3 regions of the Bacillus cereus group sp. Bce041 genome follow, and region 1 is predicted to be linked to each of the others. Evidence: riboswitches for the same ligand, from Rfam matches in the RefSeq annotation. Region 1 holds a riboswitch; each other region holds the start of a gene.

Region 1 (10,285 bases):
TTAATGCTTGAACTGCTTCTTGCTGTAATAATGATGCACCGCCTTTTGCAATCATAACGGGATCTAGCACAATATTATTCCAGCCAAACTTTTTAATTTGTTCTGCAACAATTTGAATTATTTCACTACTAAATAACATTCCTAGTTTCACTGCATCTGGTGTTACATCCGTACCAATTGAATTCAGCTGTTCTGTAATACCTTCTAATGGAACAGGGTATACCCCTTGAACGCCAAGCGTGTTTTGAGCAGTAATTGCCGTAATAGCCGTCATTCCGTATACACCAAGCTCTTGGAATGTTTTTAAATCTGCCTGAATTCCAGCACCGCCGCCGCTATCAGACCCTGCAATTGTTAAAGCTTTATTCACTTTCATCCCACTCATCCTTTTCTATCCAAAATAGCGATGATAAATCGTTTTTGCTTCGCTTATATCTTTCGTTCCATGTACGAGCACACGGCCATCTTTAAAGGCTACTAACCTCTTGTCTTCAACAGAAAATGATAGTAAATATGGATTTATATTTAAATCATTTACACGACCTTCCAACAACTCTTTATATTGTTCAAAATTCATTTCATCTTTATGAGGTGGTCTAATTTGAACTGTATTTCGCCCGCATAAAACTGCTGTTTTTGATGTGTTTTCTTTATTTAAATACGGATATAATGCATTCTCTCCGCATGAAGGACAATTATGCTGGCGAAGTTTTTGTACATTCATACATGAATACTCATTCTTCCACATATCAAACGATACAAGCCTATCTCGAAGTGATTCGTAATCTTCTACTAACAGTTTAAGAGCTTCTGTTACTTGATGAGAAACGACAAGAGATACAGCAGGTGATATAATACCCGCTGTATCACATGTTGCCCCGCCAAGCGGAATCGACTGTAATAAACATGATAAACATGGTGTTTTACTAGGAAGGATTGTGTAAGAAAGACCGTAACTACCTACACATGCACCGTAAATCCATGGAATAGAATATTTTTGTGATATATCATTTACAATAAAACGCGTTTCGAAATTATCAGTCGCATCAATAATTACATCAACATTTATAACAAGTTCTTCTAGCTCTTCAGCTGTTACATCTTGAACGAGAGCTTCTATTGTTACATCACTATTAATCTCTTCTAAACGTTTTTTAGCCGCTATAGCTTTTGGAAGATTATTCTTTACGTCGCTCTCTGCATACAATTGTTGTCTTTGTAAATTACTCCAATCTACATAATCACGGTCAACAATTGTTATCTTGCCAACACCTGCTCTTACAAACATCTCTGCATTTGCACTACCTAATGCACCTGCACCGATAATAAGCACATGCTTTTCTCTTATCTTTTGCTGTCCTTCTTCTCCAATTGGAAAAAATAGTTCTTGGCGAGAATATCGATTATTCAACTACGCTCATTCCTTCTAAAGGACTACTTGCAGTTGCACAACGCTTACGTGCAATGCGACCTGCTTCAAATCCTAAACGGCCTGCTTCAATACTTAATTTCATTGCTTGTGCCATTTTAATAGGATCTTTTGCTCCTGATACAGCTGTATTTAATAACACGCCATCTGCTCCTAATTCCATTGCAAATGCCGCATCAGCTGGGCTACCAATACCGGCATCAACGATAACTGGTACTGTCGCTTGTTCAATAATGAAGCTCAAATTTAATGGATTTACAATACCAAGTCCTGATCCGATTGGAGATGCTCCTGGCATAATCGCATGCACGCCAAGCTCTTGTAATTTACGTGCTAATACAACATCATCAGATGTATACGGAAGTACGATAAATCCTTCTTCCAGTAACATTTCAGATGCCTTTAATGTTTCTACCGGATCAGGTAATAACGTTCTATCATCACCAATAACTTCTACCTTTATCATGTCACAAAGCCCAGAAGCTTTTGCTAATTTTGCAATACGAACAGCCTCTTCAGCGTTTTTTGCTCCTGCTGTATTTGGTAATAACGTATATTTTTTCACATCAAGTTTCTCTAATAAATTAGGTTGCTTTGCATCAAAGATATCCATACGACGTACTGCAAACGTTAAAATTTCAGCTTCAGAAACGTCAATTGCCTTTTGCTGTACGTCAAAATCAGGGAATTTACCTGTTCCTAATAAAAGTCTAGAATGAAATGAAAATGGTCCAATGTTTAACATAATCAACCGCCTCCTACGAAAGTTACAATCTCAATTTGGTCTCCATCAAAAACAGATGTATCTGTATGATCATCTTTTTGTAAAATATCTTTATTACGCTCTACTACAACAATTCTGTTATCTAGCTCTAAATGTGTAAGTAGCTCAGCTACTGTTTTTACACTCGCTGGCACTTCAATTTGGTTACCATTAATTTTTAAATTCAAACTTCCATCCCCTTTCTAAACTCTTCTAGAAAGCAATGAATCTAGCAAATGATTCTCTTGCTTTCCTTCTATTAAATCAGCCATATATTGGCCAGAAATAGGACTTAATAAAATACCGTTTCGATAATGGCCCGTGCAAGCATATAAACCTTTTATTTCTTCATGCTCTCCCATATAAGGAGCTTCATGATTCGATTGTGGTCTTAATCCTGCCCACGTGCTTTCCCATTCTGCTTCTTTTAAAGCTGGCAATATTGTATAAGCACGCTCTAATATAGAAGTTATACTTTCTGGCTGCACAGTTTTATTGAACGTATGTGGCTTCATTGTTGCCCCAATTACGTAACGTCCACCGCGCTTTGGAGTAATGTAAAATCTTTCTTGAAAAATAGGTGCTTTTAAAAGTTGTTTTCTACTTCTTACCGCAACCACTTCTCCTTTAACTGGATATGTACCCCAATCGCGGTGAAAATAACTGAGTAACTTCGTGCTCCATGAACCTCCTGCAATAACGACTTTCTCACATGTGACAATACCTTCACTTGTAATAACTCCAGTCACTTTATTATTTTCAATACGGATATCAAATACTTCTGTCTGTTCATATATATCAGCACCGGAAATCGCTGCAGAATGTGCGAATGCTTTCGTAAGCTCTGGTGCAATAACATGACCGTCTTTCGGATAATATACTGCTCCTATAATAGATTCGGATAGATATGGCTCTTTTTCCCGCACATGGTCTCCCGTTAGAAAATAAGAATCTTCACCTGTTTTCTGCTGCCAATCCATAATGTGAAGAATTCTTTCCTTCTCATCTTCATTTTGAGCAATACGATAAATTCCTTTTTCTTCATATCCAATATCAACACCCGTCTTTTCACGTAAAACTGCTGCAAGTTGTGGAAATATAGCTCGGCTTTCTCTAGCAAGTTCAAATAGCGGATCATACGCATCCCATTCTGCCTGAACACCAAGTAAACCAGCAGCTGCTTTTGAAGCTTCCGATGCAATACTTTGCTTCTCCACAATCGCTACTTTATGTCCTCTTTCTGCTAGAAAATGTGCAACTGAACTACCAATTACACCACCACCAATAATCGCTACATCATACTTCTCACACATGTTTTTCCGCCCACTTTCTTATTGATTCCTTATAAGATTTCGCTTTGCTATACGGGTTACTACTACTTACAATTCCAGACATAACTGCTATACCGCTTACACCGTTAGTAAGAACATCCACTGTGTTTTCTGGGGTAATTCCTCCAATTGCTGTAATCGGTATAGATAAACACCTTGCAATGTCTGAAATTTCTTCAAGCCCTCTCGCTGGCACACCTTTTTTACAATCTGTCGGAAATACATGGCCATAAACGAGTGAATCCGCTCCATTTTTAAAAGCTACTATTGCTTCATCTAGCGAATGCACAGAATAACCGACATGCAAATACGAAAACTTTTCTTTCACTGACTTTACATCTGTACTTCGATATCCTAGTTGAACACGAGGAATATTTAATAAAATTGCAATATCAATTCGATCGTTTATGACAATTTTAGAAGCTGGAAAGCCCTCCATTAATAGACTTTCCACACCTTCATATAATTCCTTCGTACTCTTCTCACGCTCACGAATATGCAAATAATCAATCTCACTCTCAACTTGCATCGCTACATTCACTAACTCTTCGAATGGCATATGGCCATTTGAGATTACGTGGAGCTCATTTTTCATATTCATTCGCCTACTTTAAAATATTTTCGAATAATTCATCGGCTGGGACGGTTTCTTTCGTCATTCCTTTGTCCTTCAGCCACTTATTTTGTTTCTCCCAAGATTCTTTTGAATCTGATAAGAATGGCTCATCTTTCGTTTCCATCTTCTCTAATAAAATGTTCATACTTTCCTTTTCAACTTCTGGCACAAGTGGGAAGTTTTCTTTTTCTTGATGATTTAATAAAATATTCAATGCTTCATCTGGGTTTTTCTTCATGAAATCATAGCCTTTTTTCGTACCACGTAAGAAAGCTTGCAACGCCTCTTTATCTTTTTTCAACGTTTTATCACCTGTTACAAACACAAGCTCATGATAGTTTGGTACTCCGTAATCAGCTGGATTAAAGTACGCTGGTTCATGGCCTTCATGACGCATAACAGGTACTTCATGGTTAATGTATGCCCCTGTTACCGCATCTACTTTCTTCGTAATTAATGCTGGTACTAAATCAAAGCCAACATCTACTACTTTCACTGTATCAGGATTACCACCAGCTTCTTTTACCATCGTTTTTAAATACATCTCACTTAATGGTGTTCCAGAGTATCCTACTGTTTTTCCTTCTAAATCTTTCGGTGATTGAATGCCCGCTGATTTCAGTGATACAACATGATTTAATGGTGAACGTACGACAGCCCCAATTGATTTCACTGGAATTTGCTCATTCGCTTTCGCCATAACAACATCTGGCTGATAATACAAGCCAACTGTCACCTTCCCTGCTGCTGCCAGCGTTAATGGATCAGTCGGATTAGAAGGGAATTTAATATTTACCTTTACACCTTCTTCTTTAAAGTATCCTTTTTCAATTGCTGCATAGATAAAGCTATGTACCGCATTTGGATACCAATCTAACATGACTGTTATTTCTTTCTCTTTTTTACTTTTGTCTGATGCTGAATTACTCGAACATCCTGCAATTATTGCAATTAATAATGTAAACACAAAGATGCGCTTTAAAAATTTCATGAATGCTTCCTCCAACTAATGAATTTCTTTTCTAATATGGAAATAATTACGACGAAGAAAATAGCTAATAATGATAACAATACAATAGGTGCAAATACGCCAGCTCCATCTAACTGCGTCATCATTCTCTTACTGAAATATCCAAGCCCAGCTTGTGCACCGAGCCATTCTCCAATTGCTGCTCCGATAACACTAAGCGGAACTGCAATTTTTAAAGCTGAGAAAAAATAAGGAAGAGCAGACGGCAACTTTAATTTAAGAAAAATATCTCTTTTTGTTGCTCCATATGTAACTAAGAGCTCCTCCCATTCTTTTTTCGTACTACGCAGTCCATCATACGTATTGACCGCAATTGGGAAAAACGTAATTAAAACTGTGACAACAACCTTACTCCAAATTGTATATCCAAACCATAAAACAAATAGCGGAGCAAGCGCAGTAATCGGAATCGTTTGTGAAGCAACTAATAATGGATAAAATGCTCTCTCCATCCATGTACTCGCATTCATTAACATCGCTAGCCCTACACCTAATACGATAGAGATAACAACACCTATTAAAACGACGTATAACGTTGCAGGTAAATGAACTGTAAATAATATGTCTTTTAGTTTCCATATCTTCATTAAAATCGCAGAAGGTGACGGTAAAATGTACATCTCATCTACAATTCTTGCTCCTATTTCCCACACAGCTAGTAAAATACTAGAAAGTGTAATAGCAGGAACTAATTCTTTCAATCGGTTCATCACACAAGTACCTGCCTTTGTAACATACTAAGAAGCTCATCTTTCAGCGCTAATACTTCCGGTTTATATAAATCTTTTCGTGTTCTGTTATGATCAAGCGGTACAGTCCGTTCAGTCAAAGTCGTTATCGGCTGCTGTTCCACTACTAAAACTCGGTTTGAAAGAAATAACGCTTCTTCAACATCATGAGTAATGAATAAAATTGTTTTTTCCCACTCTTGCCATTGTTCAAACAACCATTCTTGCAAAGAGGTCTTCGTTAAAGCATCCAACGCACTAAATGGTTCATCTAACAGCAATATCTCCCCGCCTGTTAATAAAGTTCGAATAAAAGATACACGTTGTCTCATACCACCAGATAAATCTTTCGGATATTTTTTCTCATACCCTTGCAAACCAAATTTATGTAACAGTTCCTTTGCCTTTACTTCTGCTTCTTTCTTCTGTACACCTTGGCACTCTAGCGGCAGGGCAGCATTCTCAATAATTGTTCTCCACGGCAAAAGCATATCTTTTTGCGGCATATATCCTACAGGATGGTGCTTTGTTTCTGTCAGTTCTATCTGTCCAGTACTTACCTTTTCTAGACCTGTAATAAGGCGAAATAAAGTACTTTTCCCACATCCACTCGGTCCGATAATACTGACAAACTCTTTCTCATGTATAGAAGCATTTAATTCATGGATGATTGGTTTCTCATCGTAATGAAAAGAAACATTATGAAACTGTAGTATGTTCTTGCTCCTCAAATCCCCACATCTCCTTACGATAGGACATATCCCAGAATAAATATTCAAATCGACTGGAATATAAGAAGATCTCCTCTAATCTTTCTAGTTCTGTCTCAGACTTTCCAACTGCCATTTCATTTAATAAATCTATTAACCAAATACAAAGATTACCGTATTCTTCCGAACTATATCCTTGAATCCACTCACCAAAAAACTCATGATCTCTTGCTCCAGGAATATCATTTAAACGCTTTCCAATTTCCCAATAGCTCCACATACATGGAAGAAGCGCTGCTATTAATTCCGCAAGTGTGCCATTTTGAGATACAGACATCATGTAATTTGTATAAGCTAAATTTTTAGCAGATGGTTTCGCAGACTCTATCTCCTCTATAGAAATTCCAAGTCTTTTTGCATATTGTTTATGGATTGTCATTTCGCCATTTAATATTCCATCAATTTGTTCAGCGAACTTTCCCATTACTTGTGGATTCGTTGCTTTTACAACACCAATCGCATATAACTTTGCATAATCTAGCAGATATAAATAATCTTGAATAATATAATACTGGAATTTATCTTTTTCTAACGTGCCATCTCCCATACCCACTACAAACGGATGATTATGACTCATCTCCCAAACCGGTTGCACAGTTTCTAATAATCTATCGCAAAATTTCATTTCTCTATCCCCTTTCAATATATGTATCTAAATAAAAAACCACTTCTATATATAAGAAGTGGTTACAGCAAATAAAGTTATACATTTATTCGATGCTCCACTTCCCTTCGCTAGTATTACCTAGATCAGGTGTTGTAAGGGTTAAGGATTATTCCTCTCTCAGCAAGTCAAGCACCCCTAGTGGTTTCAATATGAAATTTTCAAATAAAAAAGCCCCGTTTCTATACGCAAAGAAACGGGGACTCATTGTTAGTGTCCGAATTGCTTCCCTACGCTAGCATAATCTAGATCAGGTAATAAAAAGGATCAAAGGCTTACGGCCTACTCTCAGCTGGCAACACCAGCTCTCCTAGCAAACTATAAAATTATCACTGTCAGTATAACACCCTAATAAGACATCATCAACTTTTTTAATTTTCTTAATTATCAACATAATATCAAAAGTATACAATACATACATTCTATTTTAGAAAATAAAACCCCGATTAATTGTATAAAAAGGAATCATTATCTTCAAAAAATTTATTTTTATATTGATTTCATATTACATTTATGTGAATACCCCCACTATATTATATCTTTATACTATAATAAAATTACAACTATACAACTAGAGGAGGTCTCTATTCCATGAATATGAAAGCTACTGCTTTAACAGCAACTACTGTAGCGATTGCTTCTTTACTTCCTTCTATGGGTGAAACAAATGTACAAAAAGCAAACGCTGAACAATTATCTAATATTAAAACTGGGTATGTCAAAGTCGATCAAGTAGCATTACATACAGAAGATAACGTAAAAAGCACATCAATTGATACAATTCGCTTTAATACAAAAGTGAACATCCTTGAAACAACTAATGGTTGGTATAAAGTATCTGTTCATAATAAAGTAGGTTATGTACAAAAAGATGCTATTTTACTAAAAAACAAACTTCAATCTAATGATCAATACATCGTTAATGCTAATGCATTAAACGTTCGCTCTGAACCTAATTTAGAATCTTCCATTTTAGATGTATTACCAAATGGTAAGTTTATTACCGTTCAAGAAGATCAAGGCGAATGGTATAAAATATCACATAATGGCCAAACAGGTTACGTACAAAAAGCATTCATCTCTAATGGTTCACAACCCTTAGTAAAAGGAATCACCGTTCAAAATAATACAAAATATACTGTTGCAACACCTAATCTAAATGTACGTAGCACCGCTAGTACAAGTAGCGCTCTACTCGGTTCATTACAAAACGGTACACAAGTACAAGTAGTAGAAACTGTAGGTACTTGGTATAAAATTCGTTTTGGCACAGGATACGGATATGTAGCAAAACACTATGTAGTACAAAATCAACCACAAGCTAAAACAGATCAGCCTTCATCAATTCCAGCTGCTTTCAAATTCCCCGCTCAAGGAAGAATTAGCTCAACCTTTGATATACGCTGGGAACAAATGCATTATGGTATAGATATTGCCGCTCCAGGAAACGTCTCTATCCAAGCTGCTGCTGCAGGTAAAGTTGTGAAATCTTATTATTCAGCTAGCTATGGCAATGTTGTTTTCATTGCGCATCAAATCAATGGGAAATTATATACAACTGTTTATGCTCATATGAAGGATCGCACTGTACAAGCTGGTGATCAAGTACAAACTGGACAATTAATAGGTCATATGGGAAACACAGGTCATTCATACGGGCAACATCTTCATTTTGAATTACATAATGGAGAATGGAATTTTGAAAAAACAAATGCAGTAAATCCACTGCCATATTTAGTTAGGTAAATTGTATGCCACGCAATATACCTCTTATAATTGAATACGTAGCCTTTTTAGGTTTAATCTGTTGTTTAATCATTTACAATACAAATATTGTATTTTTATCTATTATTATTGCTTTTGTTGCATTAGAAATTATGATGGAATCATTTCAAGTGCAACTAAAACAAAAAATTGCCCATATTTATAATGCTATTTTTCTTTTGAGTGCTCTCATAACAAATATAATTAGTAATGGCTTTTATTTATCTACTGTATTTCCAGTATTCTTTATGGCTGTTTTATTATTTGTAGCTAGATATATTAATGTCCCTTATAACCAAAAACAAAAACAAAAACAAGAAGCTTAGAAAGAGGAGACACTGTGTACCAATCTTTCAAAGATACTCCAATAAAATACATATTGAATTTGTATAAGAAAGCCAATACTTTTTTTGGTATACAAGGAAGTTATACTGCACAACTTCTCCTATATGGAATGTTGTTTCTTGTCTTAATCACTTTCTCCTTGTTTTACTAACAAAAAGGATCTCACATAAACTGGAGATCCTTTTTAATTTATATTAATTTTTCATATCGAAAATATTGTTTATCCACAAGCATATTTTTCATAAATAAAGCTCAGATTATATTTTTTCTCTAAGCTCATTCGTTGTTCGTCATCGCACCAATAGAAAAGAATATCATGAATCGTTGCGTAACGCTTATTTTTAAGAAATAGCCTAAAGAATGATGGTAAACAATCATGTAATTGTATAAATATATAATTGCGTAGTGTTTCTTCTTTATATTCAATGCCCTTACAAATATACAGTAATTCTTCACAATAATATGCATGCTGTGGAACTTGTATCATTTCGAAAAATGGCACATAAGATAGTAGCTTTCCAATAAAATGACCATATCGATCCATTACTCCTATCGTCATATGCTCCATCATTTCTTTCATCACATATAAATAATCATCTACATGCGTTGTCTTTAATGGGTCTAAGCGATCGGAAATTTGAGATAATACAGCTCTTTGACATGCTAAAACTGCCTGACTAGGTCCATAATATGATAGGAAATCTGTACACTTACGATATTTCCGTAATAAATCATATGTATACAAATCATATACAAAAGTATTACAATACATTGCTAAACTCATCATATCACTATTTAATTGCTCTTTTGATAATGATTTCGCTCTCTTGCACATATAAAAGAAT
Region 2 (10,285 bases), on a different contig from region 1:
TACTTCTGTACTTGGTGCACCTGCATTAAACATGGGAGTGTTCGTAGGGATTATCACAGGTTTCTTAGGAGCTACTTTATATAACAAATATTATAACTATAATAAACTGCCACAGGCATTAGCATTCTTTAATGGAAAACGATTTGTACCATTCGTTGTAATTCTTTGGTCTACAGTTACTGCGATTGTATTATCACTTCTATGGCCATTCATCCAAAGTGGGTTAAATGAATTTGGTCGCTGGATTGCAGCTTCAAAAGATAGTGCACCAGTTGTTGCACCGTTTGTATATGGAACGTTAGAGCGTTTATTATTACCATTTGGTTTACACCATATGTTAACGATTCCGATGAACTATACAGAGCTAGGCGGAACATATACGATGCTAACTGGTTCAAAAGTTGGACAAGTTGTAGCAGGACAAGATCCATTATGGCTTGCATGGATTACAGATTTAAATAATTTATTAGCAAATGGAGATACGAAGGCATATAACGATTTATTAAATAACGTTGTACCAGCTCGTTTCAAAGCTGGACAAGTTATCGGCTCAACAGCAGCGTTAATGGGGATTGCATTTGCGATGTTCCGTAACGTTGATAAAGAAAAGCGTGCAAAATATAAACCAATGTTTTTATCAGCAGCATTAGCAGTATTCTTAACAGGTGTAACAGAACCAATTGAATTCATGTTCATGTTTATTGCTCCAGTATTATATGTTGTATATGCTATTACAACAGGACTTGCATTCGCGCTAGCTGATTTAATTAACTTACGTGTTCATGCATTTGGATTTATTGAGTTAATTACTCGTACGCCAATGATGGTTAACGCAGGTTTAACAAGAGACTTAATCAACTTTGTTATTGTTTCATTAGTGTTCTTCGGTCTTAACTTTACACTATTTAATTTCTTAATTAAAAAATTCAATTTACCAACACCAGGGCGTGCAGGTAACTATATTGATAATGAAGATGAGGCATCAGAAGGAACAGGAAATGTACAAGACGGTTCATTAGCAACAAAAGTTATCGATTTATTAGGTGGAAAAGAAAATATTGCTGACGTAGATGCTTGTATGACGCGCTTACGTGTAACAGTAAAAGATTTAGATGTTGTTGCACCAGAAGCACAGTGGAAACAAAATGGTGCTTTAGGGCTTATTGTAAAAGACAAAGGTGTACAAGCGGTATATGGTCCGAAAGCTGACGTATTAAAGTCAGACATTCAAGATATGTTAGGTGCGTAATAATATGAAATTGCTAACTTTAAACTGTCATTCTTGGCAAGAAGAGAATCAAATAGAAAAGATACAATACCTTGCTAAAGTAATTCAAGAAGAAGAGTACGATGTCATCGCATTGCAAGAAGTAAGTCAGTCCATACAAGCTGAAAATGTATGCGGTAACAAGAAAAAAGATAATTTTGGACTTTTACTATTAGAAGAGTTAAAAGCGCTACATGTAAAAGATTACAATATTACTTGGGATTTCTCTCATATTGGTTATGACGTGTACGAAGAAGGATTAGCGATTATAACGAAGCATAATATTATAAAAGAAGATACGTTCTTCATTTCAGAAAACGAGGATACAACGTATTGGAAAACGCGTAAAATTGTAAGTACAACAATTGCTTATAATGGTAAGGATATAACGTTTTACTCTTGTCATCTCGGTTGGTGGAATGATGAAGAAGAGTCATTCAAAGGTCAAGTCGATCGTTTGATGGAGCGTGTAGATAGCAATAAGCTCGCCTTCTTAATGGGGGATTTTAATAACAATGCTCGATTGAAAGGCGAAGGTTATGAGTATATGATGCAAAAAGGGTTGTATGACACATATGAATTAGCAATAGAGAAGGATGAAGGAACGACTGTCCAAGGTGAGATTGCTGGTTGGGATGAAAATAAACATAATTTGCGAATCGATCTAATATTGTGTAACCAAAGTAAAAAAGTTCATTCTTCAAAAGTTATTTTTAATGGTACAAACAGAAATGTAATTTCAGATCATTTCGGTGTAGAGGTTCAATTGGATATATAATAGAAGAAATCCTCACAGAGAATAAAAGCTGTGAGGATTTTTTTTAGGAATACAAGTATTTCCAAGAGAAAATACTTGTATTTTTTATGACATTTCATATATATTTGTTATTATTGAATGTAAAACCGATTTGGTCATTTTGTATTCATACTTTGACTCACTTCGTTATATAATGAAGTAAGTGAAAGTTAATGGGAAAAAATAGTACGTTTTTGGTTAATACACGATGTAGAAAGTGATATAATTGCAAAATGTATGTATCATTTTCTAAAGAAGGAAAAATATATAATTAGGTGATAACTTCTATGAAACAGATTTGGCGTATTTATAAGACAGATTTACGGAATGTAGCCAAACATTGGGCTGCAATTGTTATTGTTTTAGGATTAATGATTTTACCATCGTTATATGCATGGTTTAACATTAAAGCTTCTTGGGATCCATATGGAAATACAAAAGAGGTTCCCATTGCAGTTTCTAACCAAGATGCAGGTTCTAATTTAAGAGGGAAAGATATTAATATCGGGAAAGAGATTGTAGACTCCCTTAAGAAAAACAAAAATCTTGGCTGGAAATTTGTAGATGAAAAACAAGCAATTTACGGAGTTGAGCGTGGAGATTATTATGCAAGTATTACGATTCCAAAAGATTTCTCTGAAAAAATTGCAACTGTTCTGGATGAAAATCCACAGAAACCAGAACTTGATTACTATGTAAATGAAAAGGTAAATGCGATTGCACCGAAAATTACAGCAAAAGGTGCATCAGGTATTACGGAAGAAATTAGTAAAAACTTCGTTAAAACAGCGAACGGTGAGATTTTTAAAATCTTCAATGACCTTGGAATCGATTTAGAAACAAACTTACCAAGTATCGAGAAAGTAAAAGATCTTGTCTTTAAGTTAGAAGCGCAGTTCCCAGAAATGAATACATTGATGGATAAGGCGTTAGATGATGCGACTCGAGCAGAGGATATTGTGAAAGTGGCGCAAAAAGATTTACCTGTTGTAGAGAGTGTCATAAATGATGGGCAGGAAGCATTGGCGAATTTAGATAAGTTCTTTGCAAGACAAGATCAAACATTAAAAAATGCTCCAGGGACGATAAGAAATGATTTAGTAGTAGCACAAAGTGTTATGGATAGTGCAGCTGCATTTACCGACTTTTTAATGAATCCAGGTGTTGATTTAAACATCCCTGATTTCTCTGGAATGAATGGACTACCTGAATTCCCTGCAAGACCAGACCTTTCTAAGTTGAATAGTGATGGTTACAAGGGGATAGCACAAAATATTAATCAAACAGTAAATAATGTTTTAAGCTCATCACGTGCAGGAACAGCTTATGGGAAAAGTGTTGTAAATGGATTGCAAAATGGACAATTTGATCCAGAGCAAGCAAAGAAAGATTTAAATGCAGTATCAGATCAACTGCAAGCTCGTACAGAAAATATTTCATATCTTATTAATATATTTACTGAACTTCAAAACTCAGCCACGACTGATTTTGGAAAAAGCTTCTTCCAAGGGCGAGTGGATCGCTTAACCAAGCTTAAAGGTAGTATGGAAAATGCAAATAACGGCATTAAAGATATTGTAAGTGTTATCGGTACAGGACAAGAAGTAAAGAAAGATGTAACAGATGTAGCAAATCAAAAGTTAGATGCAGCAAATGCATTAATTGATCAAGCGGAAAAAGATTACAATGAAACATTTGTAGCAGATTATAAAAAAGCAGTTAGCACAGTAGATCAAGCTAAAGCAGATGCAAATGAAATATATGATAATGCAAAAGCGGATTATGAGAAAGCAAAGAATAGTCTTGAAAGTACTAAATCTAGTGTACAAAAAGCATTAGAGGATGTACAAAATAGAGGTGTTAATGGTTTAGAAGGTTCGAAGGAAGCCTTAAAAAGTTTAAATGGTCAATTCCAAGCTGGAATCGGTTTAATCGATGATATGATTCCAGTTCTAGAAAGTACAAATAAGGTTTTAGCTGATGTAAATAGTGATAAAAATCTTAATAATGGAATTGCAAAATTAAATAAAGCGAAAAGTAGTCTGCAAAAAGGTGTAGATGCAACGAATAAGGGAATTACACTTCTTAACAATGGACAGAAACCTACAAAAGATGTAATTGAAAGTATTAACAACGCTGCGAAGAGCGGATCAGCTCAATTAACAGATGTATTATCGACGTATGATTCAGAAATTGTACCTAATTTCAATACAGCAATTGCTCGTACAAAAGAGATGTCGAAAAATACAACTCAAATTTTAAATGATGCAGACAAAAAGCTTCCAGATGTTAAAAAATTACTAGAAGATTCATCAAAAGGCTTAGTAGACGGTAGAAAGAAATTAGCAGATATTAAAGCTGACATGCCGGAAACTGAGAAAAAGGTTAAAGAATTAGCAGATAAAATTCGTGATTTTGAATCTGAAGAGGATTTAAAAGACATTATACGCTTATTGAAAAATGATGTTGAAAAGCAAAGTGATTACTTTGCGAATCCAGTAAATTTAAAAGAAAATAAATTATTTGCGATGCCGAACTACGGTTCAGCGATGTCACCATTCTATACAGTGCTTGCATTATGGGTAGGCGCATTATTAATGGTTTCATTATTAACGGTAGAAGTACACGAAGAGGGCGCGAATTATAAGAGCCATGAAATTTACTTCGGACGTTTATTAACATTCTTAACGATAGGTCTTTCACAAGCGTTTATCGTATCGATGGGAGATATATTCTTACTCGGTACGTACGTAGTCGATAAGTTCTGGTTTGTGTTATTTAGTTTATTTATTGGTGGAGTCTTCGTTTGTATCGTATACTCACTCGTTTCTATTTTCGGAAACGTTGGGAAATCGATGGCGATCATTTTACTTGTACTACAAGTAGCAGGATCGGGCGGAACATTCCCAATCCAAATGACACCAGCGTTCTTCCAAGCGATTTATCCGTTCTTACCATTCACATACGCAATTAGCGCAATTCGTGAAACAGTTGGCGGAATGCTTTGGGATATCGTAACGCGAGATTTACTTGTGTTAAGTGCTTTCGTAGTAGTTATGATTGTTGCTGCGTTATTACTGAAAACACCAATTAACAAATCAAGTGAAAAATTTGTTGAGAATGCAAAAGGAAGTAAAATCATTCACTAAAATAAAAGGTTCCTACCGATAGAGGTAGGAACCTTTTTGTTTAATCAAATTTTAATTTTTTTAATGCTTCTGCGAACGGGTTGTTTAATGGTTCTTCTTCTTTGTTCTGTTGTTTCATATATTTTTGAACGTCGCGCTTATCAGCTTTGTTTCCAGATTCTTTTTTACGTCTTTCTTGGAATGTTGATAATTTCTCGCGATAGCCACATTTACATGCAAAGATTTGTCCTGCACCCTCACCACGTAATTCTAGTTTCTTCTTACATTGCGGACAGCGAGCGTTTGTTGTACGAGATACATTTTTACGATGACCACATTCACGATCTTGGCATACGAGCATTTTTCCCTTTTTGCCGTTTACTTCTAGCATTGGTTTACCGCAATCTGGACAAGACTTCGTTGAAATGTTGTCATGTTTATATTTTTTATCGCTTGATTTAATTTCAGAAACGATTTCTTTCGTATAGTTCTTCATTTCAGAAATGAATACTTCTTTTTTCAATTTACCTTTTGCGATAGCCTCAAGTTTTTGTTCCCATTCACCAGTTAGTGTAGGAGATTTTAATTCTTCTGGTACTAAATCAAGTAACTGGCGACCTTTTGAAGTAATGTGAATATCTTTACCGCGTTTTTCAATTAAGAATGAATTGAATAGCTTGTCGATAATGTCTGCACGTGTCGCTACAGTACCTAATCCACCAGTCGATTTTAACGTATCAGCAAGTTGTTTATTTTGCGTATCCATATATTTTGTAGGATTCTCCATTGCTGAAAGTAAAGTCGCTTCGTTAAATCGTGCAGGTGCTTTTGTTTGACCTGATGTTTGCATAATTAACTTTACAGCTAATGTATCGCCTTTCTCAATGTGAGGTAGAAGTTGCTCTTTTACGTCATCAGTTACATCATCATCTTCAAAGCGATTTTCATATACTTCTTTCCAACCGGCATGTAGAATTGTTTTTCCGCGCGCAATGAACGTTTCATTGCCAACCTTTGTGCGTAACGTTAGTTGCTCATATTCGAATGCCGGGAATAACACAGCTAAGAAACGTTTTACAACTAAATCATAAATTTTGCGTTCTTTATCTGTGAATGCTGAGAAGTTAACGTATCCTTCTGTTGGAATAATCGCATGATGATCGCTTACTTTACTATCATCAACAAATGATTTGTTAGGTTTGATAGGCTTTTGTAATACTTTATGTGCGAAGGGACGGTATTCTCCAACACCACATGCTTTTAGACGTTCTGGAAGTGTTCCAACGATATCAGATGAAATGTAGCGTGAATCTGTACGAGGGTACGTTAGTACTTTATGCTGTTCATACAATTTTTGCATAATATTTAATGTTTCTTTAGCAGAGTAACCGAACTTTTTATTCGCATCACGTTGCAATTCAGTTAAATCGTAAAGACCAGGAGAGAATGACTTCTTCTGTTTCTTATCAATTTCCACAACAGTAGCATTTTGTTTATCTAAACGTTTTACAATACCATCGATTTTTTCTTTATTAAAACTACGGCTATTGCCATTTGCATCTTGCCAAGTAAGTTTGAGCTTCTCCATTGTTTGAGCTTCGATGCCGTAGTAAGTTTGTGCTTTGAAGTTCTTTATTTCATCCTCACGACTAGCAATCATAGCAACAGTAGGGGTTTGTACACGGCCGCAATTTAACTGGGCATTAAAGCGAGTCGTTAAAGCACGAGTTGCATTAAGACCGATATACCAGTCAGCTTCTGAACGCGCAACTGCTGAAGCGTATAAATTGTCATAGGCTTTACCTGGTTTTAAATTTGCAAAACCATCTTTAATTGCTTTATCGGTTACAGAAGAAATCCATAAACGTTTGATTGGTTTATTTAGCTTAACTTTATCGATAATCCAGCGTGCGACTAATTCCCCTTCACGTCCAGCGTCTGTTGCTACAATAATTTCATTTACATCTTTTCTAAGTAGCTGACTTTTTACAGCATTAAATTGTTTACCAGTTTGTTTAATAACCGTTAATTTCAAACGCTCAGGTAGCATCGGTAAATCTTCTAAATTCCACTTTTTATATTTCACATCATAACTTTCTGGATCTGCTAATGTAACGAGATGACCTAAAGCCCAAGTTACAATATATTTACTACCTTCAAGATAGCCGTTTCCTTTTTTATCACACTTCAGTACACGAGCAATATCTCGTGCAACGGAAGGTTTTTCAGCGATTACAACGCTTTTTGACATATTAAAAACATCCTTTCAAATTTCCATAAGTTAAATATAGCATACATCTTCTTGAGATTCAGTTTCGCTCCATATTTCAGCTGTTTTTAATGGAGTTAACAAAATCCCAACTGATTAAAGTTTCACTTTATCAGTTGCTTCTATATTAAATAGAAAAGTAAAGAACTTGTTATTTTACTAGAATAAGAGTAGACTTTGAAGTAGAAGAATACTAAACACATGGGAGTTTGTGGATACAAACTGAGAGTATGACTAGTCCGTCATTGACCATTTGAACCTGTTGGATAATGCCAGCGTAGGGAGAGTGTAAAAGCACATGTTCAGGCACTTTGCGTACGCGCAAAGTGCCTTTTTGTGTATCTCCCATAACTATAGTTAGGAGATGAGAAGGATGAATATGAAAGAAATTAGTAAAGTAGTGGATTTGGTGAGAGAATCTAATCCGCTTGTTCATAATATTACAAATGTTGTTGTAACAAATTTTACAGCTAACGGTTTGTTAGCGTTAGGGGCATCGCCTGTAATGGCGTATGCAAAAGAAGAAGTGGCAGAAATGGCTAGCATTGCTGGAGCGTTAGTATTAAATATGGGAACACTTCGTCCTGAAGAAGTAGAAGCGATGTTACTTGCCGGTAAATCAGCAAATGTGAACAATGTACCAGTACTGTTTGATCCAGTTGGTGCAGGAGCAACATCGTATCGAACAGAAGTTGCGAGACATATTCCGGCTGAAATTGAATTAGCGAGTATTCGCGGAAATGCAGCTGAAATAGCGAACGTTATTAATGAGAGATGGGAAATTAAAGGGGTAGACGCTGGTGCTGGAAATGGTAATGTCGTAAGTATTGCAAAGCAGGCAGCAGATGAACTAAATACAGTTGCAGTAATTACTGGAGAAGAAGATGTTGTTACAGATGGAGAGAGAACGATTGTTATTCGAAATGGTCACTCTATTTTAACGAAAGTTACGGGAACTGGTTGTTTACTAACTTCTGTAATAGGAGCATTTGTAGCAGTGGAAAAAGATTATGTAAAAGCAGCAGTAGCAGCATTAACGTTTTATGGTGTAGCTTCGGAACTGGCAGCTGCTAAGACCGTGGAAAAGGGACCTGGTAGTTTCCAAATTGAATTTTTAAATCAGTTAGCGAATACTACTTCTGGTGATATTGAGAAGTATGGAAAGATTGAGGAGTTAGAGTAAGAGGGAGTGAAAGAAATGGCACGCATTGAAATAGATAAAATGTCTAAGCTATTGCAAGTGTATTTTATTATGGGAAGTAATAACTGCACGAGGGATCCTTTAGCTGTATTGAAAGAAGCGTTAGATGGTGGAGTGACAATTTTTCAGTTTCGCGAGAAGGGGGAAGGTTCTTTAATCGGAGAAGATAGAGTGCGCTTTGCAAAAGAATTGCAGACGCTTTGTAAGGAATATAGTGTTCCTTTCATTGTAAATGATGATGTAGAATTAGCCATTGAATTAGATGCAGATGGTGTTCATGTAGGACAAGATGATGAAGGAATTACATCTGTTCGTGAAAAAATGGGAGATAAAATTATCGGTGTATCTGCTCATACAATTAAAGAAGCACGCTTTGCAATCGAAAATGGAGCAGATTATTTAGGCGTTGGACCTATTTTCCCAACAAGTACGAAAAAAGATACGAAAGCGGTTCAAGGAACGAAAGGATTAGCTTATTTTAGAGAACAAGGAATTACAGTGCCAATCGTTGGTATTGGTGGGATTACAATTGAAAATACAGCGGCAGTTATAGAAGCGGGTGCGGATGGTGTTTCAGTTATTTCAGCAATTAGTTTAGCTGAATCTGCGTATGAAAGTACGAGAAAATTAGCTGAAGAAGTAAAGAGAAGTTTGTAGGGAAGGACGTGTAGTATTTTAAGTGCTACATGGAGAAATAGACTGCCCCAAAATTTAAACAAGCATTTGATTAAAAAAGCACAAACCTTTTTAAATAAAGGTTTGTGCTTTTTCTTTAAAACATAATTGAAATTAAGAGCATTCCAATTCCGATAGAAGTAAATGTTGCGATTAAGCCTGGAATCATAAAGCTATGATTTAATACGTATTTACCAATACCTGTTGTACCAGTACGATCAAAGTTAATGGCAGCAACGATTGTTCCATAGTTTGGAATGAAGAAGTATCCATTTACTGCAGGGAACATAGCGATTAGTAGTGCTGGTGGAATACCGAGTGATAATCCAAGAGGCATTAAAGCACGTACTGTGGCTGCTTGGCTATATAGTAAAATAGATAGAATGAATAATGCGATGGCAAATAGCCAAGGTGCACTTGTTACTAAATGCTGAATGGATCCTTGAATCATATTTAAGTTTCCATTAAAGAAAGTATCTCCCATCCAAGCGATACCGAAAATAGCAACAACTGCTGTTGCTCCTGCTTTAAAGACGTTACCAGACACAATGCTTTCTACATTTGGTTTACAGAAAATAATAATAAGAGCCGCGATAGTTAACATAACCATCTCAATTGTATTCGGCATGGAAAGACGGGCTAACTTCCCATCAACTATCCATCCTGGACGAAGTGCTTCAAATGAACCAAGAAGTACAACAAGGAAGGTTCCTACAAGGAAAAGGATAACTGATAATTTTGCGCCCTTTACACCTACAAATTCTTTTTTCTCTTCAAGCTTAGGAATCATTCCTTCTTTTAATCGTTTTAAGTATTCAGGGTCTTCATTTAATTCTTTTCCCATCTTACTAGCAACGAATGCTGCTAACATACAAGCAATGAAAGTGGAAGGAATACTCACTTTTAAAATATCTAATAAAGTGATTTTATAGTCAGCTAACATTGCTAA
Region 3 (10,285 bases), on a different contig from region 1:
TGTGAGAAGTGCTAGGACCTGTACGAACGCGAAGGGAAGATACATTTACTGTATAGTTTCCGCTTGCTGGTTTTACTTCTTGGTTGTTATTATTCGTATTATTGTTTGAAGAACCCCCATTAGAAGAAACGCCAGATACGAATTCGCCACTTACATAACCTACTTGTCCATTATGGTTAATTTTCACCCAACCATTTTCTTGTCCAATTACGTTTAATGTTTGTCCTGCATATACACGTCCAGAAACAGAACTAGAAGTGTTAGGAGCTGTACGTACACGTAATACATCAGCAGTAACTTTATTGTTTCCACCTGTGCTTACATTGTTGTTTGCTGCTCCACTTTTTGATACAAATTCGCCACTAACAAAGCCTGTTTTTCCGTTAATGTTAATTTTGAACCAACCATTTTCTTCGCCAATCACGTTTAGTGATTGACCGTTATAAACACGTGAGATGATGTCGTGAGAAGTGCTTGATCCCGCACGAACATGTAAGACGCTCGCGTTTACCGTATAAGATGAGTTGTTTGACGCAGAAGCTTGGACAGTTGTAGCAGCTTTTTGTGTATTTTGTTCAGGTGCAGCTTGAACACTATCAAGTGTAGGTGCTGCTCCTCCTGCTACAGACACTGCCGCAAGACCGGCAAGATACTTTTTCATAATTTGTCGATTCCTTTCTGTCTGTAATGTAGTGAAGAAATATTTACCAACTGTTAAAAATTCTAAAGAGCATGTCGATTACTGTCAAGGCTTATGTGGGAATCTGAATATGACAAAAAGATTACAAGAAAAAATCAAGGTATAAATTTACACCTTGATTTCCATTTAAATACATATATTGAATATAAAAGGACAGAAATTATTCGTGTTTAAGAAGATGACATATTGGATTGTAACAAGATTTTATTAAAAGATTTTTGCAGTTTTTTGGTGATAGGTCCAACTTGCCCATCTTGAATCGCGGTTCCATCAAGGTGGGTCATTGGTAAAATTTCAATCATTGTGCCTGTGAAAAAGCATTCATCTGCTTGATAAACGTCACGAACGCTGAAAAGTTCTTCCTGTACAGGTATGTGAAGAGTATTCGCTAAAGAAAGGACATATTGACGAATAATGCCATTTAAAATAAGGTGATTGGCTGGATGTGTGTAAAGAGTTCCATTTTTAATTAAAAAGAAGTTGGAATGGCTTCCTTCCGTTACAATACCATTCCTTACGAGAAGTGCCTCTTTACAACCTTTCCGTTCAGCTTTCGTAGCAGCTAGTACGTTTGGTAATAAATTTAATGATTTAATGTCACAGCGTAGCCATCGAGTATCGGGTTCTGATATAGCGCGTATACCATATTCAATCCATAAGGCTGGTCTTTCTTTTTTTGTAATATAGGCATAAATTGTCGGAGGGGTGTCATATGAAAATACATGTGTGCGAGCTTGTACACCACGAGATACTTGCAAATAAATTGTGCCATCTTCGTGGAAATGGTTTCGTTCAATTAATTTGTAAAGTAAAGTGATGAGCTCAGCTTTTGAGAAAGGGAGCGATAATTCTACTTCTTCCATGGATCGATATAATCTCGTTATGTGCGGATCTAATAAGTGAAAGTTCCCTTTATATAGGCGAATAACCTCGTAGACACCATCTCCGAACTGCGAACCTCTCTCTTCAAGTTCTATGTACGTTTGTTGTTTTGTTGTATCAATAACTTCATCATTCCAAAGTACAAATTTTTCGTATGCCAATTTCCGTCCCATCCTTTCGTAAGTACGTAAGTAATGTGAAACTTTCATTCATGCGAGATAAAAATCACTATAGTAATTTTTATGTAAGCAATTCTCTACATATGACCGTATATGTATTTGTAAATCATAGAGAAGTAAGGATGGTTTACCCCGCATTAACGGGCAGTAAAACTCCTACTTAAAAATTCGGGTGGAGCAAAGAAGTGAATTGGGCGAATAACTGCCCGTAGCTGCCCGATTGGTGAGGGCTGATTAAAGTTTCACTTTACAGCATTTTGTATATACAAATTCGAAAATAAGAATGAGAATCCTGCTTTTAAATAAAAAAAAGCAACATTCTTATGGAATGCTGCACAAGGAGGGTAGCTATCTTTCATAGGGACATTGTCTCGTTGAATGTTTTGTGTATGGAAACAAAACATGTTGAAAGACAATTATAAGAAAGTAGAAACAAAAGATTTACACACTTCTTTAAGGGATCTTACGAAAGATGAGAGATAAGAAATATGTAGAACCTCGTTTACATATTTTATTATAGAGATTCTTCATTAACACTATGTGAATATTTGGTAAAGGTTATGTAATTTTAAAGTTAATGAATATAAGTAGTTGTATGGAAGAAAATAAAAAAAGAGGCTGAGATTACTCAGCACTCTTCTTTTCTTCTTTAATAACTGTTTTTACTTCACCAGTTTTGATCTTATTACTTTCAGAGAAGCGAAGTAAGTCACCTTCAATGATTTTATCAGACATGTTCAATTCATTTTGGGCGCGATCAATTAGTGGTTGAGATTCTTCTTTCGGTAATTGTACAACTTCGCCAGTAGCACGGTCATAGAATGTACTGTTTGTGTACATGTATTTATCTGTAACGAAGCTACCGTCACGAAGAACAACGAATCCTTTATTATCAGGTGAGAATACATCATGACCGAATCGAACGTCATTTGTAGAATCTACACCAAGTAAGTTTAGAATAGTTGGTTTAATGTCAATTTCACCAGTTGGTTTCGAAATTGTTTTACCTTCTTTTTGACCTGGAACGTGAATAAACATCGGTGTTTTTTGTAAGTTCATATGGTCAAATGCAGTGATTTCTTCTTTTCCTAAGAACTGTGCCATTGCACGGTTATGGTTTTCAGAAATACCGTAGTGGTCACCGTAGAATACGATTACTGAGTTGTCGTAAATACCTTCTGCTTTTAGACGCTCAATAAAGTGTTTCATTGCTTCGTCTAAGTAACGAGCAGTTACCATGTAACGGTCAAATACTCCATCACCAGAATTGTATTCGTCGATTAATTTTGTACTGTCATCGTAAGTGAATGGGTAGTGATTCGTTAAAGTAAGGAAGCGAGTATAGAATGGTTGCTTCACTTGTTTTAACATATCAATAGATTGATCGAAGTACTCGATATCTTTTAATCCCCAATTTAATTTTGTTTCTGGCGTAATCTTGTAGTCAAGCTCGTTGTAGTAACGATCATAACCAAGTGCTGGATACATAATGTTACGGTTCCAGAATGTTGCGTTGTTTGCGTGGAATACCGACGTGTGATACCCTTGCTGACGTAAAATTTCTGGAGTTGCTGTATATTCATTGTTACCGTGTGTGAAGAATACAGCACCGCGGTCTAGTGGATATAACGAAGTATCTACTAGGAATTCAGCATCAGATGTTTTACCTTGACCAGTTTGATGGAAGAAGTTATCAAAGTAATAACTTTCTTTCGTAAATTGGTTTAAGAATGGTGTAACTTCTTGTCCGTTAACTGTTGCACCAATTAAGAATGTTTGTAATGACTCAAGAGAGACAACAATTACGTTTTTCCCTTTTGCAGTACCGAACATATTTGGATCTGGTTTACTTTGTGTTGTTTTTACGTAGTTTTCTGTTTCTTGTAATTTACTACCGTCAGCGAACGCTTTTTGTGAACTTGATTTTGCTTGTAAGCCAAGATCGTATACTTGGTGTACATATAATCCTAAGTTTTTAACAAGCATAACGCGGTCGAATGAACGTGTTAATAGTTCTGGGCGTTCAGCTTCTGCAAGTCCTAAGTTTGCGAAGAAAATAGCAACTGTTGATACGAAGTATAGAGAACGCATCGGGCGTGCTACACGCTCTGTAGGTGCAAAGTTCTTCATTTTCTTTAATAGAACGAAGAAAACGATAATGTCTGCAAATGCAAGGATAATTTTGTAGTTAAATAATTCTTTCACACTAGAACCTAAACTTCCGAAGTTAGATGTTTGTCCTAGCACCGGTAATGTAACGAAGTCATTGTAGAATCCGTAGAACATTACGTTACCAACAAGAACGATTGTTAAGACAAAATTAATTCCAAGTGCTATATAGTTACGTTTTTTCCCTTTTGCAAATAATGCAAGACCAACAAGCAGTAATGATGCTGCTAATGGGCTAAGGAATAAAATGAATTCTTGCATGAAAGATTCAAGTTTTAAGTCAAAGCTTGTGCGTGTAATAAGGTAAGTTTTCAGCCATAAGGCTAAAGCTACGAATACAGTGAAACGCACATTTTGAAATTGTGATTTCAAGGTTTCTTTCATTCATTTCCACCCTTTCTCTATCAGGCTTGGTCGATTTTGGAGCGAAAAATGCTAAAATAAAAAATACATAGTTTTCTTGGCCATAATTAAAGGTTCTATATTCACCCATATACGACTATAACTATGCATACCCTTTTGGTTTCTTTTGTTGCTCATAAGCATAACGTCATTTCTGTATTATACAACAAAATTCATTTCTGAGAAACACTATAACATTTTACATTTTTTGTATAAGATTTGTCACTACCAGAGAAAACTTTAACATTCGTTTATATGTCCGTCAACTAGAAAATATAACAAAGGTAGAGCAGAATGTTAAGTAGAAGTGAAAATTTTCTTTGTTGAGAAATAAGAAACGAAGATGGGTAAGGGTTATCTAGAAATCTATTATATGAAGGAAATCTTGTGAAAATTAACGAACACTTGTTCTTTTTTAGTTTGTTTGTTACAATAAAAGTTCATTGATAGGTTTTGTGTAATTTCCATGAACTTTTACTGATAACATATTGTAGCTTATTTCTTTTTAAAAATAGGGAGGCTTTTTACATGAAACAAAAATTTTCAGTTGAAGCGTTTTGGAAGAAAGTAAAACATGTTGCAAAGCAAGCTGGGCAGTCGGTCATTTATGCAAGTTTATTACTGTTTTACGTTTTGCAAAGACCAGATGTTCCAAAACGAGTGAAAATTATTGTAATTGGAGCACTTGCTTATTTTATTGCACCGATTGATGCGATTCCAGATTTCATTGCTGGAATTGGCTATACGGATGATTTAGGGGCGTTAACGGCCGCACTAATACAGGTGTCGTTATACGTCAATGAAGATGTGAAAGATAAGGCACGAGTGAAGTTGGCAGAATGGTTTGGTTCGGATATAGACACAACATTTATCGATCAGAAATTAGGTCAATAGGTGAAACCTGTCTGTTATAAGGTGACAGGACGAACGTAAGCGAGGAAGTGCATTATGCCATCAGGAAGAACGCATACGAAAATAAACTTAATATCCCTTCCGGTTGTTTTGTTTTTTCTCTTTTCGTATGGATTAACAAATTTTGATTTTTTATTAACTTTTGCAATTGGTTTTTTAGTAGGTACTTCATTTTTAACACCAGATTTAGATACGTACAGTAATGCTTATAACAAATGGGGTTTCTTACGTATATTTTGGTATCCTTATAAGAAAGTAATGCCACATCGATCTTTCTTTACGCATACGATTATACTTGGTGATGTGATTCGTATTGCGTACATGTTAATTGTCTTTTCTCCATTTTTATTACTATTAAATGTAATCGCACTGGATGGTAATTTAATAGAAATTGCGAAGAAACATGAGGTTGAAATTGTAACGTTCTTAATGGGAATTGTTGTGGCAAGTACGCTCCACATTATAGCGGATAAAGTGAATACACGCCGAAAGAAAATGATGAGAAAAAAGAAGAAACGCAGAAGATAAAGTGAACGAATTAGGAAAAGGGCCCCTTGCAATTTGCAAGGGGCCCTTTTTAAACAAACATTTGTTTAAAATTAAGCTTTCAGCACTTTAATTCCTTTTACAATGTTCCAGATGAAGTAGTATAAGCTGATGATTCCGCAAATAGCTAAGACAATCATTGATCCAATTCCAAGTGTTACATCTGGTTGATCAGATCCAAGACCCATAATTCCTAAAATAGTTACGCCAATGAATGTAGCGATACTTGGAATGATGTGTGTCCATAGAGCACGTTTTGCATGTGGTTTTGTTTCAGCGTCTCCTACAATCCAAACGATAATAGGGAATAAGATAGGGGCAAATAGTACACTAAAGTATGATAACGCAGCTAATATTTTATTTCCGTTCATATATATCACCTCATAAATAATTTCTGTTGTTATACTATTATTATGCAATAATTTTGGCAAACTTCCTATCGATGAACATTACAAGAACGTGACGATTTTGTAAGATTTTCTGTTAAATGATAAAATTTTCAAAAAAATCTTTTTTAATGGAAATTGTTATGGTACAGTATAAATGAAAGTTATTGAAAACGTTTTCTTAAACGTTTTTTTATTTTAGACTTAAAGGTATGATGACCTGATAGTCTATTGATGAGGTTATTCTATTTAAAAGGGGATTCTTTAGGGGGAGAGAACAATGAACACATGGACACAAGTTTATGATCCATTCGGAAACATTTGGATTTCGGCAGCGGTAGCACTTATTCCGATTATCTTTTTTTTCTTAGCTTTAGCAGTTTTCCGCATGAAGGGGTATGTAGCAGGATTTATTACAGTTGTACTTACAGTTTTAGTAGCGTTATTCGCTTATAAAATGCCGTTCACGATGGCAATGGCAGCAACCGGGTACGGTTTTTTGTACGGGTTATGGCCAATTGCTTGGATTATCATTATGTCCGTATTTTTATATAAAATTTCTGTGAAAACAGGTCAATTCGATGTGATTCGTGCATCGGTATTATCGATTACGAACGATCATCGTCTACTCGTTATTTTAATTGGATTTTCATTTGGAGCATTTTTAGAAGGAGCGGCAGGATTTGGGGCACCAGTAGCGATTACAGCAGCGCTTCTTGCGGGTCTTGGGTTAAATCCTTTATACGCAGCAGGTCTTTGTTTGATTGCAAATACTGCACCAGTGGCGTTCGGAGCGATGGGAATTCCGATTACAGTTGCTGGACAAGTAACAGGTATTGATCCACATAAAATTGGACAAATGGCTGGGCATCAATTACCGTTCCTATCATTATTTGTGCCATTCTTTATCGTATTTTTAATGGATGGATTTAAGGGGATACGACAAACGTGGCCTGCGTTATTTGTAGCGGGTAGTTCATTTGCGATTACGCAGTTCATTACAGCGACATTTTTAGGACCAGAACTTCCGGATATTACATCGGCACTTGTAAGTTTAATTAGTTTAGCGCTGTTCTTAAAAGTTTGGCAGCCGAAAGAAATTTATCAATCTGGGCAAGCCAATAGTGAAGTAGCAGCAACAACGACAGCGGCATCGATGCCGAAATTAACGTTTGGAAAAGTAGTGAAGGCATGGTCCCCATTTATCGTATTAACGGTTATGGTAGTCATTTGGAGCCAAAGTTTCTTTAAGGCATTATTCACTCCAGGAGGGGCTTTAGAAAGTCTTGTATTTAAGTTTGAAATTCCAGGTCTGCATAATCTAGTAATGAAAGCAGAGCCAATTGTAAATAAACCAACGCCTTACGAGGCAATTTTGAAGTTTGATGTATTATCGGCAACCGGAACAGCGATTTTAATTGCGTGTATCATTTCCATGTTTATTTTGAAAATGAATGTAAAAGATGCAGTAGTGACATTTAAAGAAACGTTAAGCGAATTAAAAATGCCAATTCTATCTATCGGATTCGTACTAGGGTTTGCATTTATCGCAAACTATTCTGGTCTATCTTCCACGTTAGCGTTAGCATTAGCCGGAACTGGCGGCCTATTCCCGTTCTTCTCACCATTCTTAGGCTGGATTGGCGTATTCCTAACAGGGTCTGATACATCTGCGAATGCACTGTTCTCAAATTTACAAGCCATTACAGCGCAGCAAGTCGGCGTATCTGAAGTGCTTCTCGTTGCAGCAAATACAACAGGCGGTGTAACAGGTAAAATGATTTCCCCACAGTCGATTGCGATCGCTTGTGCAGCGGTTGGTCTTGCTGGAAAAGAATCGGATTTGTTCCGTTTTACAGTGAAGCATAGCTTATTCTTCGTAATTATTGTTGGTATTATAACGTATGTTCAAGCATATTATTTAACGTGGATGATTCCATAAAGAGAAAAAGAAATAACCTTTGCATTTTTCAGATTATCGTGTATGATGGGAAAGTATTGAAAATTAAATCAGTGATAAACTAGGGGTGCCTAACGTATGCGTAGGCTGAGAGAGAAGCGCGTGATCTTCTTAACCCTTTGGACCTGATCTGGCTCGTACCAGCGTAGGGAAGTTAACGGCTTTACATAATGATGTCTTTTATGAGCCAGGTCCTTATTTTTTTATGGACCTGGCTCTTTTTATTTTGGCATGCGCTGGCCATATCTCGTCCTTGTCACGAACAGGGGAGGCAACAAAGGTTATGAAACAGTCTGTTTCAGCTGAGCAAATTGAATTGAAATCGAGTTTACCAGGGAGTAAGAAAGTATATGTGGATGGACCACGAGAAGGCATGAAAGTACCGATGCGTGAGATTGAACAAAGCGAAACAAATGGCGTTCCAAATCCGCCAATTCGTGTGTATGATACGAGCGGCCCTTATACGGATCCTGAGTATAAAGTGGAGTTAGAAAAGGGGATTCCAACGCCGCGCCATTCTTGGATTCTGGGGCGTGGTGATGTAGAAGCATACGAAGGGCGTGAAGTGAAACCAGAGGATGACGGTGTGAAAGTGGCTTCGAAACATACACCTGTTTTCCCGCAGATGGATCGCAAGCCACTTAGAGCAAAGCAAGGTGCAAACGTTACGCAAATGCACTATGCACGTAATGGCATTATTACGTCTGAGATGGAGTATGTTGCGATTCGTGAAGGGGTAGAGCCGGAGTTTGTTCGTAAGGAAATCGCAGAAGGCCGCGCTATTTTACCAGCGAATATTAATCATCCAGAAGCTGAACCGATGATCATCGGGCGTAATTTCCATGTGAAGGTAAACGCGAATATCGGAAACTCAGCTGTATCTTCTTCGATTGCAGAAGAAGTAGAGAAGATGACATGGGCAACGCGCTGGGGTGCAGATACGATTATGGATTTATCTACAGGTAAAAATATTCATACGACGCGTGAGTGGATTATTCGTAACGCGCCTGTACCAGTTGGAACTGTACCGATTTATCAAGCGCTGGAAAAAGTAAACGGAATTGCAGAAGATTTAACGTGGGAAGTATATCGTGATACGTTAATTGAGCAGGCGGAGCAAGGCGTTGATTACTTTACAATTCACGCTGGTGTATTGCTTCGTTACATTCCAATCACGGCAAAGCGTACGACAGGTATCGTTTCGCGCGGTGGTTCGATTATGGCGCAGTGGTGTTTATTCCATCATAAAGAAAACTTCCTATATACTCACTTTGAAGAGATTTGTGAAATTATGAAGCAGTACGATGTTTCATTCTCTCTTGGAGATGGATTACGTCCAGGTTCGATTGCAGATGCAAATGACGAAGCACAGTTTTCTGAGCTTGAAACACTTGGTGAATTAACGAAGATTGCTTGGAAACATGATGTGCAAGTTATGATTGAAGGGCCTGGGCATGTACCGATGCATTTAATTAAAGAGAATATGGAGAAAGAGCTTGATATTTGTCAGGGCGCGCCGTTTTATACACTTGGGCCACTAACGACAGATATTGCACCAGGTTATGACCATATTACATCGGCAATTGGAGCTGCGATGATCGGTTGGTTTGGAACGGCGATGCTGTGTTATGTAACGCCGAAAGAACATTTAGGTTTGCCAAACAAAGATGATGTACGCACGGGTGTTATTACGTACAAAATTGCAGCGCATGCGGCTGATCTTGCGAAAGGACATAAAACGGCTCATCAGCGTGATGATGCACTTTCAAAAGCACGCTTCGAATTCCGTTGGCGCGATCAATTTAATTTATCTTTAGATCCTGAACGTGCGATGGAATATCATGATGAAACGTTGCCTGCAGAAGGGGCAAAGACAGCTCACTTCTGTTCAATGTGTGGACCGAAGTTTTGTAGTATGAGAATTTCGCATGATATTCGTGAGTATGCAAAAGAAAATGATTTAGAAACGACAGAAGCAATTGAAAAAGGAATGAAAGAGAAAGCAGAAGAATTTAAAGAAGCTGGTAGTCATTTATATCAATAATATGTTACACCTCTTTACTTGATTGATCACACTGTAGTACCTAACTTTATTATAGAAGAAGCCCCATTTGCTAAGACGGTAGCAAATGGGGCTTCTGTTGTTTAT

What was found. A riboswitch is a leader RNA that binds a small molecule or an ion and turns the genes downstream of it on or off. The one in region 1 is predicted to bind thiamine pyrophosphate.
Region 2: another riboswitch for thiamine pyrophosphate. It lies ahead of thiM (hydroxyethylthiazole kinase); the one in region 1 lies ahead of tenA (thiaminase II).
Region 3: another riboswitch for thiamine pyrophosphate. It lies ahead of thiC (phosphomethylpyrimidine synthase ThiC); the one in region 1 lies ahead of tenA (thiaminase II).

Annotation. Positions count from the first base shown of each region.
Region 1 covers NZ_JBQXON010000002.1:1,063,332-1,073,616, forward strand. The annotation lists gene thiD (bifunctional hydroxymethylpyrimidine kinase/phosphomethylpyrimidine kinase) at 1-376, opposite strand, end outside; gene ACUN13_RS11515 (thiazole biosynthesis adenylyltransferase ThiF) at 392-1,411, opposite strand; gene thiG (thiazole synthase) at 1,404-2,174, opposite strand; gene thiS (sulfur carrier protein ThiS) at 2,177-2,380, opposite strand; gene thiO (glycine oxidase ThiO) at 2,396-3,505, opposite strand; gene tenI (thiazole tautomerase TenI) at 3,498-4,118, opposite strand; gene ACUN13_RS11540 (ABC transporter substrate-binding protein) at 4,129-5,130, opposite strand; gene ACUN13_RS11545 (ABC transporter permease) at 5,127-5,879, opposite strand; gene ACUN13_RS11550 (ABC transporter ATP-binding protein) at 5,879-6,628, opposite strand; gene tenA (thiaminase II) at 6,597-7,292, opposite strand; TPP riboswitch at 7,378-7,481, opposite strand; TPP riboswitch at 7,542-7,653, opposite strand; gene ACUN13_RS11560 (SH3 domain-containing protein) at 7,923-9,077, shown strand; gene ACUN13_RS11565 (hypothetical protein) at 9,083-9,421, shown strand; gene ACUN13_RS11570 (DUF3965 domain-containing protein) at 9,661-10,285, opposite strand, start outside.
Region 2 covers NZ_JBQXON010000007.1:103,267-113,551, reverse strand. The annotation lists gene ACUN13_RS21540 (PTS transporter subunit IIBC) at 1-1,249, shown strand, start outside; gene ACUN13_RS21535 (endonuclease/exonuclease/phosphatase family protein) at 1,254-2,045, shown strand; gene ACUN13_RS21530 (YhgE/Pip domain-containing protein) at 2,351-5,212, shown strand; gene topB (DNA topoisomerase III) at 5,253-7,442, opposite strand; TPP riboswitch at 7,652-7,761, shown strand; gene thiM (hydroxyethylthiazole kinase) at 7,834-8,643, shown strand; gene thiE (thiamine phosphate synthase) at 8,659-9,318, shown strand; gene ACUN13_RS21510 (anaerobic C4-dicarboxylate transporter family protein) at 9,434-10,285, opposite strand, start outside.
Region 3 covers NZ_JBQXON010000006.1:33,466-43,750, forward strand. The annotation lists gene ACUN13_RS19465 (C40 family peptidase) at 1-661, opposite strand, end outside; gene ACUN13_RS19470 (D-amino-acid transaminase) at 871-1,755, opposite strand; gene ACUN13_RS19475 (LTA synthase family protein) at 2,386-4,314, opposite strand; gene ACUN13_RS19480 (YkvA family protein) at 4,861-5,226, shown strand; gene ACUN13_RS19485 (metal-binding protein) at 5,281-5,772, shown strand; gene ACUN13_RS19490 (DUF4870 domain-containing protein) at 5,844-6,161, opposite strand; gene lldP (L-lactate permease) at 6,457-8,118, shown strand; TPP riboswitch at 8,190-8,305, shown strand; gene thiC (phosphomethylpyrimidine synthase ThiC) at 8,420-10,180, shown strand; gene ACUN13_RS19505 (arsenic transporter) at 10,282-10,285, opposite strand, start outside.